2 regions of the Pseudomonas sp. GW822-FHT06B12 genome follow, and region 2 is predicted to be linked to the other one. Evidence: riboswitches for the same ligand, from Rfam matches in the RefSeq annotation. Region 2 holds a riboswitch; the other holds the start of a gene.
What was found. Region 2 has a riboswitch for cobalamin ahead of cobO (cob(I)yrinic acid a,c-diamide adenosyltransferase). Riboswitches for the same ligand answer to the same signal wherever they lie in the genome.

Region 1: it holds a riboswitch for cobalamin, as region 2 does, so the genes downstream of both, cobW (cobalamin biosynthesis protein CobW) here and cobO (cob(I)yrinic acid a,c-diamide adenosyltransferase) in region 2, are expected to answer to the same signal.

The regions. Positions count from the first base shown of each region.
Region 1 covers NZ_JBXALR010000015.1:106,575-111,274, reverse strand. The annotation lists gene AC1RKH_RS25770 (CbtA family protein) at 1-270, opposite strand, end outside; gene AC1RKH_RS25765 (CbtB domain-containing protein) at 282-473, opposite strand; cobalamin riboswitch at 574-799, opposite strand; cobalamin riboswitch at 987-1,198, shown strand; gene cobW (cobalamin biosynthesis protein CobW) at 1,297-2,370, shown strand; gene cobN (cobaltochelatase subunit CobN) at 2,374-4,700, shown strand, end outside.
Region 2 covers NZ_JBXALR010000010.1:26,965-31,664, forward strand. The annotation lists gene cbiB (adenosylcobinamide-phosphate synthase CbiB) at 1-904, opposite strand, end outside; gene cobD (threonine-phosphate decarboxylase CobD) at 1-3, opposite strand, end outside; gene bluB (5,6-dimethylbenzimidazole synthase) at 901-1,551, opposite strand; gene AC1RKH_RS20985 (cobyrinic acid a,c-diamide synthase CobB) at 1,548-2,885, opposite strand; gene cobO (cob(I)yrinic acid a,c-diamide adenosyltransferase) at 2,896-3,507, opposite strand; cobalamin riboswitch at 3,589-3,825, opposite strand; gene AC1RKH_RS20995 (hypothetical protein) at 3,983-4,567, shown strand; gene AC1RKH_RS21000 (class I SAM-dependent methyltransferase) at 4,656-4,700, opposite strand, start outside.

The sequences.
Region 1 (4,700 bases), on a different contig from region 2:
CATCAGCGCAAAACCGACGGCGACCACCAGATTGCCACCGGTAGTCGACAGCACGCGTTGCCAACCGTCTTCCGGCTCCCAGGCTTCTGCATCATGGGTGTGGCCCGCCATTGCACCTTCGGCATGTTCATGGACTTCAGCCGCTGGGGCCTTTTCGTAGGTTTCCGCCTGAAGAATCAGCGGCGCGACCCAAAAGCTTTGCAGCAGGGTCAGCAGCAGGGCGGCCAGCAAGCCGGTGAAACCTGCAGTTTGCGCAATACGCTTGATCATGTCAGCGGGTCTCAATGGCACGGGAAAGCAGAGCTGTGACGGGTGTCGTGGGCGGCGTTGTGCACCGCTTCGATGTGCGAGAAGCCGGCGAAATACACAAGGCTAGCGCCCAGAATCGATGCGCCGATAGCGGCAACGAGGCGTTGGCTCAGGGTGGAGGTGGTGCTGGCGGTGACGTGGCGAGTACTGCTGATGATCGACATGGCGCTTCCCTCTGGTCAGTCAGTGGGTGAATCGAGCGCATGCAAACCCCCGCAAGCCAGGCACGCAGAGGCTAAAACAGCGCCCGCCCACCGCGGGTTTGTTATTGATGTGTTGCGGGCCGGTCTCCGGGCTCACGAGGGGCTGGCATTCGCCGAACCTGCAAGAATCGCCTTCCCATGCCGAACTGCTGACACAGTGGATCTGATTCTTCGCTCGCTTACCGTTGCGGGGGCAGCACCGGACTGACATGGCTTTTGAGTAAAGCACATGATTCACCGGTTTCCCGTTTCACCCTGTGAAGGGCACCCGTAACAAGGCGTGTAGGAGAGCATGGGCGAGGGCGGGGCGTCAATTGGCGAGCGTTCTCAACTCGATATCGAGGTGCCGCCATCGCGAGCAGGCTCGCTCCCACAGTTGACCGCGTTTCAATGTGGGAGCGAGCCTGCTCGCGATGGCGTCATATCAACCACCACAGATCTCTGCCCGAACATTGACCCGCCCCGATGCGATGCGTAGCCTTGCGCTTTCGAGGTTCTTTGGCGCATGCGCCGAAGCTAAGAAGGGAACGCGGTCAATGCCGCGGCTGCCCCCGCAACTGTGAACGGTTTCGTTTCTGCCATGCCACTGCGCTCTTTTGTTTTCAGGCGCGGGAAGGTGCAGAAATCGCCAGTCGAAAGACCGGCACACCGTCAGCCAGGAGACCTGCCTCGTCACAGATTCTCACTACAACCGGGCGGGGTGATCCGGTGGCGAACTCATCCGCGCGCTCAAGCGCCGCCGGTTGTCGTCCCGTATGCCCGCCACCTAGCCAAAGGGCATCCGATGAAAACACTGGCCAAACTTCCCGTCACCATCGTTACCGGCTTCCTCGGTTCGGGCAAAACCACCTTGCTCCGACACATGCTCGATAACGCCCAGGGCCGGCGCATCGCGGTAATCGTCAACGAGTTCGGCGAGTTGGGCATCGACGGCGAAATCCTCAAGCAATGCTCCATCGGCTGCACGGAAGAAGAAGCCAACGGCCGCGTGTATGAGCTGGCCAACGGCTGCCTGTGCTGCACCGTTCAGGAAGAGTTCTTCCCGGTGATGCGTGAGCTGGTCGCCCGTCGCGCTGACCTCGACCACATTCTCATCGAAACCTCTGGCCTGGCCCTGCCAAAACCGTTGGTGCAAGCCTTCCAGTGGCCGGAAATCCGCAGCGCCTGCACCGTGGACGCGGTGATCACCGTGGTCGACAGCCCGGCCGTGGCCGCTGGCACCTTCGCCGCATTCCCGGATCAGGTCGACGCCCAGCGCAAACTCGACCCGAACCTGGACCACGAATCGCCACTGCACGAGCTGTTCGCCGACCAACTGGCCAGCGCCGACCTGGTGATCCTCAACAAGGCCGACCTGATCAGCCCGGCGGATCTGGCCAAAGTGCGCCTGGAAGTCGCTGAAGAGTTGCCGCCAGCGGTGAAAATCATCGAAGCCAGCAGCGGTCGTCTGCCACTGGACGTGTTGATCGGCCTGGGTGCCGGCTCTGAAGAACACATCGACAGCCGTCACAGTCACCACGATCACCACCACGATGGCGACGATCACGATCATGACGACCATGATCACGACGCTTTCGATTCGATTTCCATCGAACTGCCACAAGCCGACGAAAGCCTGTTGCTCGATGCCCTGACCCAATTGGTAGTCCAGCACGGCATCCTGCGGGTCAAGGGTTTCGCCGCGATCCCCAACAAGCCGATGCGCCTGCTGATCCAGGGCGTGGGCACACGTTTTGACAAGCACTTCGACCGTCAGTGGGCCGCAGATGAAGCGCGCAGCACACGTCTGGTGCTGATCGGTCAGCAACTGGACGCCGCCTTGCTCGAAGCGCAATTGCGCGCTGCGCTCAGCGTTTAACTCATGCACCTGCTCAGGACCCAGCCCGGCGGTTTCGTCTCGGATGACAACATTGCCGACCTTGGCCAAACCCCTGCCGAACTGGTGATTCTGTGCAGCGGCGACTCCAGCCTGGCGCTGCTCGCGGAAGCTGCGCAGCAGTTGCCCGAGGACTACCCGAGCCTGCGCCTGGCCAACCCGATGCAGGTGCAGAATCACGCCTCGGTCGACATGTATGTCGACGAAGTGCTGCGCCACGCCAAGGTGATTCTGATCTCGCTGCACGGCGGGATCGCCTATTGGCGCTATGGCATCGAACGTCTGGTGGAGTTGTCACAACGCGGTGTGCAGTTGATTCTGGTGCCGGGCGATGACCGTCCCGATCCGGAGCTCAGCGATCTGAGCACGGTGCCTGTCGAAGACCGCGAGCGGCTTTGGCATTTCCTGCGTCAGGGCGGTATGGGCAATGCGCTGGACTTGTATCGCTACCTGGCCAGTCGCTGGTTGGGGCGCGATTACCGCTGGGCTGAACCGCAGACCTTGCCCCGTACCGCGATCTACCACCCGCACAAAAGCAACGCGACCCTGAGTGATTGGCAAGCCGACTGGCAGGCGGATCAACCGGTGGCGGCAGTGTTGTTTTACCGCTCGCATTTGCAGGCGGCTAACACCGCCTTCATCGATGTTTTCTGCCAGCGCTTGCAGGCCGCGGGACTGAATCCGCTGCCGATTGCGCTGGCCAGTTTGAAAGAGCCCGGCTGCCTGACGGTGGTCGAGGATTGGCTGGATGAAGTGCAGGCTTCGGTGATTCTGAACACCACCGGTTTCGCCCAATCCAGCCCCGAAGCGCCGCACTTGCGGCCATTCCGGCGCAATATTCCGGTGATCCAGGCGATCTGCGCCCAGGACAACGAACCAGGTTGGCGCGCCAGCGAGCAAGGGCTCGGCCCACGGGATCTGGCGATGCACATCGCTTTGCCGGAGCTCGATGGACGGATCATCAGCCGACCGATCAGCTTCAAGGACCTGGCCTGGCGCAGTGAGCGCAGTCAGTCCGACGTGGTCTGCTATCGACCGCAACCCGAGCGCATGGACTTTGTCGCCGAACTGGCGCGGCGCTGGGTCGAGTTGGCGCGGGTGGCCAATGCTGAAAAACGCATTGCGCTGATCCTTGCCAACTACCCGACCCGCGACGGGCGGATTGGCAACGGCGTTGGCCTCGACACGCCGGCAGCAGCGTTGAATATCCTGCGGGCGCTGCAGGCCGAAGGTTATCCGTTGCCCGCCGATTTGCCGGAAAGCGGCACTGAGCTGATACAGCAGTTACTCGGCGGGGTCAGCAATGACCTGGAGAGCATCGACCTGCGCCCGTGTCAGCAAAGCCTGGCGCTGGACGACTATTTCTCGATGTTCAATGCCTTGCCCGAAGCCAACCGTGCTGCGGTGCTGGAACGTTGGGGAACGCCTGAAAGCGACCCGATGTTCCGCAGTGGGCGAATGATGATTGCCGGACTGCGCTTTGGCCTGACCTTTGTCGGCATTCAGCCGGCGCGTGGTTATCAGGTCGATCCGAGTGCGGTCTATCACGACCCGGACCTGGTACCGCCTCATGGTTATCTGGCGTTCTACTTCTGGTTGCGCCAAACCTACGGCGCCCATGCAGTGATTCACGTCGGCAAGCACGGCAACCTCGAATGGTTGCCGGGCAAAGGTGTCGGCTTGTCCGAAAGCTGCTGGCCGGATGCGTTGCTCGGGCCGCTGCCGAACATCTATCCATTTATCGTCAACGACCCGGGCGAGGGCGCGCAGGCCAAACGTCGGACTCAGGCGGTGATCATCGACCACCTGATGCCGCCGCTGACCCGCGCCGAAACCTATGGCCCGTTGCGCAATCTGGAGCTGCTGGCCGACGAGTATTACGAAGCGCAATTGCTCGACCCGCGGCGGGCTCGCGAGTTGCAGCGCGAGATCCTCAATCTGGTGCGTGAAACCCATATCGACCGCGAGTTGCAGCTCGACGAAAAACTCGACAGCGACGCGGACGCGGCGATTTGGTTGCCGCGTCTGGATACGTATCTGTGTGATTTGAAGGAATCGCAGATCCGCGATGGCCTGCATATCTTCGGCGAGTCGCCGACCGGGCGGTTGCGCATTGACACCTTGCTGGCGTTGCTGCGGATTCCGCGTGGCGACGGGCGTGGGGCGCAATCGAGTTTGCTTCGGGCGTTGGCCAAGGCTTTCATGCTGGGCTTTGATCCGCTGGATTGTTCTTTGGCCGACCCGTGGGTCGGGCCAAGACCGGCAGAGCTGCAATCGCTTAGCGATGAGGCCTGGCGTACGGCGGGCGATAC
Region 2 (4,700 bases):
CATAAAACTCAGCCCCCACACAGAGAATCAGCAACCACAACCACACCCCGCGCTGAACCAGTTGCCAGCCGCGATCGATGGAGTTTGCATCTGCCGGCACACCTTCGCCTAACTGTGGACGCTGATGCAGCTCACCATGATAGATCGCCGCACCGCCCAACTCGACCCCAAGGGCGCCGGCGCCAGCGGCCATCACCGGCCCGGCGTTCGGGCTGTCCCAGGTCGGCCCCTGGGTGCGCCAGCATTTGAGTGCCAGGCGGGTCTTGCCCAGCAGCGCGTAGGTCAACGCCACCAGACGCGCCGGGATGTAGTTGAGCACATCGTCGATTTTCGCCGCCGCCCAGCCGAAGCGTTCAAAGCGTTCGTTGCGATACCCCCACATGGCGTCCAGGGTATTGCTCAGACGATAGAGCACCACTCCCGGTGCACCGGCGACGGCAAACCAGAACAGTGCGGCGAACACCGCGTCACTGCCGTTTTCCAACACTGATTCGGTGGCGGCGCGGGCCACTTCGGTAGAGTCCAGCTCACTGGTCTGTCGGCTGACCAGATAGCCGACACGCTGGCGCGCTTCATCCAGATCGTCGCTGCGCAGAGCCTGAGCCACTGGCTCGACATGTTCGCCGAGGCTGCGCAGGCCAAGGGCGCAATACAACGCCAGGATCTCGACGATCCAGCCAACGTAGGGCAGCCAGGAAAACGCCGTCACCAGCAGGGTCAGCGGCAGCACCGCCATCACCCAGGCGGTAACGCCATGACTGCGCCAGCCACGGCCGGCGGAGTTGAAACGTTGCTCGATACGATCGGCAAAACGGCCGAACGCCACCAGCGGATGCCAGCGTTTGGGTTCGCCCAGCAGCGCGTCCAGCGCTACCCCGGCGACACTCAGCAACGCCACACTCATTGACTCACTCCCCAAAAATTTTCGTACAACAGTTCACTTAGCGGACGCGCCTGCGCCCAGCCTTCAAGGACCAACATCGGCGCCGGGTAAAATTCCTTGACCGGTCCCAGGCACAACACCGCCAGCGGTTTGGCTCCCGGCGGCAGGCCGAGCAGATCCGCCAGTGCCTGAGGCTCGAACAACGAGACCCAGCCCATGCCCAGACCTTCGGCACGGGACGCCAGCCAAAGATTCTGGATCGCGCAGGACAACGACGCCATGTCCATTTCCGGCAAGGTCCGACGGCCAAAAATATGCCGCTCGCGATCATCCATCAGCGCGGCGACCAGCACTTCGGCGCAGTCGTTGATGCCTTCGACTTTCAGCTTCATGAACTCGTCGGAGCGTTCGCCCAGCGCCTCGGCGGTGCGTACCCGCTCCTCTTCCACCAGTTGCTGGATCTGGCCACGTAACGCCCGGTCGCTGATGCGGATGAACCGCCAGGGCTGCATCAAGCCGACACTCGGGGCCCGATGCGCCGCTTCTAGCAAACGCCGGAGCAGCTCGGGTTCGACGCTGCCACCGCTGAAGTGACGCATGTCACGACGTTCGGCAATCGCGCGATAAACCGCTTCGCGCTCGGCCTCTGAAAATGCGTTGTCTGTCATGGCCTCTTCGCGGGCAAGCCCGCTCCCACAGGGTTCAGGTCTGGCGCAAACAGCGCGGCGATCGCCGATGGATTGGAAGGGAAATAGAAGTGCACATAAGAAGCCGTCATCCGCCCTTCACGGTAAACCGCTTCGGCGCCGCGCCCACCGTTTGGGCTCAGACCACGGGCGATCGGCTCAAGCTCGGTGCTGGTCAACGAATGGTGGTATGTGTGGCCGCGCAGCGCGCCTTCCGGCAATTCGACCGCTTGCAAGGCCAACGCCGCCAGACGCTTTTGCATCACCGCATCACCCGCCAACAGCCCTACCAACTCAGCACGCGTACCGTCGACATCAGTCAGTGAGTCGAGCAAATACAGCATGCCGCCACATTCCGCCAGCAACGGCTTGCCAGCGGCGTGGTGCGCGCGAATCGCATCGAGCATTGTGCTGTTTTCAGCCAACGCCACGTGGTGCAATTCCGGATAGCCACCGGGCAGATACAGGCTGTCGGCTTCTGGCAGATCACAGTCATGGATCGGCGAGAAGAATCGCAACTCGGCGCCCATCGCCCGCAGCAAGTCGAGGCTCGCGCCATACGTGAAGGCGAACGCTTCGTCACGAGCCACGGCAATTCGCACACCCGCCAGCAACGGCTCGGCAGCGATCACGTCAGGCGCGGCGAACTCGACGGCGGGCGGCAACGCCACTTCGCAACTGCTGGCCAAGGCTTCGGCGGCTGCATCGAGTCGCAGGTCAAGGTCGTTCAACTCACTGGCCTGGACCAAGCCCAGGTGACGGCTCGGCAGTTCGATCGCGGTTTCCCGGGACAAGGCGCCATACCAGCGCAGGCCTTCGGTGAGGCTGCCTTCGAGCAGTTGCGCGTGACGCAAGGTGCCGACGCGGTTGGCCAAGACACCGGCGAACGGCAAGTCCGGCTGATAACGCGCCAGCCCCAACGCCAGCGCGCCGAAGGTCTGGGCCATGGCGGTGCCGTCGATCACGCCCAGCACCGGCACGCCGAAGTGCCGCGCCAGATCGGCGCTGGACGGCGTGCCATCGAACAGGCCCATGACGCCTTCGATCAAGATAAGGTCAGCCTCAGCGGCCGCGTCCCACAACAACCGACGACTTTCCTGTTCGCCGACCATCCACATGTCCAGCTGATACACCGGCGCACCACTGGCGCGCTCGAGAATCATCGGATCAAGAAAGTCCGGGCCGCATTTGAACACTCGAACCTTGCGCCCCTGATTGCGATGCAAACGGGCCAGCGCGGCGGTGACGGTGGTTTTGCCCTGACCGGAAGCCGGTGCGGCAATCAATACCGCCGGGCAGAAACGACTGCTATTCATATAAAGAGGCTCACAGCTCAACGCCTTTCTGCGCTTTGATCCCGGCCTGGAAGGCGTGCTTGATCATGCCCATTTCAGTGACGGTGTCGGCCAGCTCGATCATTTCCGGCTTGGCGCCACGACCGGTGACCACCACATGCTGCATCGGCGGACGCGCCTGCAAATCGCTGAGCACCTGGTCAAGGTCCAGGTAACCGTGCTTGAGGGCAATGTTCAGCTCATCGAGCACCACCAGGCCAATGTCCGGGTCACGTAGAAGTTCACGGGAGACTTCCCACGCGGCCTCGGCGGCGGCGATATCGCGCTGGCGATCCTGGGTTTCCCAGGTGAAACCTTCACCCATCACATGGAAGCGCACTTGTTCCGGGAAGCGGCGGAAGAACAGCTCCTCGCCGGTACTGCTGCGCCCCTTGATGAACTGCACTACGCCGCACTGCATGCCGTGGCCCATCGCCCGGGCAAGCATGCCGAACGCTGAACTGCTTTTGCCCTTGCCGTTGCCGGACAGAACCAGCAGCAAACCGCATTCGTTCGGCGAATTGGCAATGCGCTCATCGATCACGGCTTTCTTGCGCAGCATGCGCGCCAGATGGCGTTCGTCACGATCAGGGGAATCAGTCATGGGGGAGCTCTCCGTTGAGGCTGGATAACGGCGGGCAGGCATAGAAATAGACGGCAAGAAGCCTGGCATCGCCCACCGTGATGCCGCTGGATGGATCAGGCCGGTCTCCGGGCTCATGAGCGGCGGGATGGCCGAACTGCGCGCCTTCCCATGTCGACCTTCGACACAGTGGCTCAAAGCGCAGTTTTTACTCATTTACCGTTGCGGGGGCAGCGCCGGGATCGTCGCCCGCTCTGTCAAAGAACGCGCCCTCACCGGCTTCCCTGTTTCACTCGGTCGACCACTGGGTCACAGAGCACCTGAAACAAGTCGCGAAGGTTAGAGGGTTGGGGGTGGAGCGTCAATTAAAGCCGGGGACTCATCGATAGATAGAAACCGACCTCGATCAATAAACTGGCGCCAATCTTGTGCCACACTGAAAGCAGTGATATCAAAGAGCCACAACCTTACACCACAAGAACAAAGGGTGAGCAGCATGCAAGGCATGATCATCAGTAATCCCAAGCTGGAATTCCTGCGTCCGGTGCTGGAGCGCTGGTTCGAGTGTATCGACCGCTACAACGCGGTACGCGGCGATAATGAAAGTCCTTACTGGTTTGACGAACGCGCCAACCTGAGCCTGCTTTCGGCAGCGGCATGGATGGCAGAAATGGTCACCCTTGAACAGACTCCGACGAAAAAGCAGATCGAGGAAGGCGAGCGTAATGGCCGCGCCGATCTGTTTATCGCAAGCGGAGAAGAGCGCGCCTATCTTCAGGCCACCCAACGCTGGCCACGGGTCAATAACCTGAACCTCACCCAGGCCCTGCTTGATGCCGTGAGCGATGCGAAAAAAATCAGCTATGCCAGCGACCTGAAGCTCGGCTGCCTGTTCGTCGCCCCACAAAAGACCCAACACAGTCCTACCCCGGAAGAACTCCAGGACATGGTCGACGACCTGCAAAAGGAGCACACCTGCGCCGTGGCCTGGTACTTCCCCTACGCCTACCGCAAATTGCACAACGAAGCCGGCAACTACCATCCAGGTATCGCACTGTTGCTCAAAGAGGCACGCGGCTGATAACACGAGGAACAAAACGTCAAAAGATCGCAGCCTGCGGCAGCTCCTACAGGAGCTGCCGCAGGCTGCGATCTTTTCCATCAACCCATTACTTTTTGCGACAAAGCGTCAGACCATCGCCCAAAGGCAACAA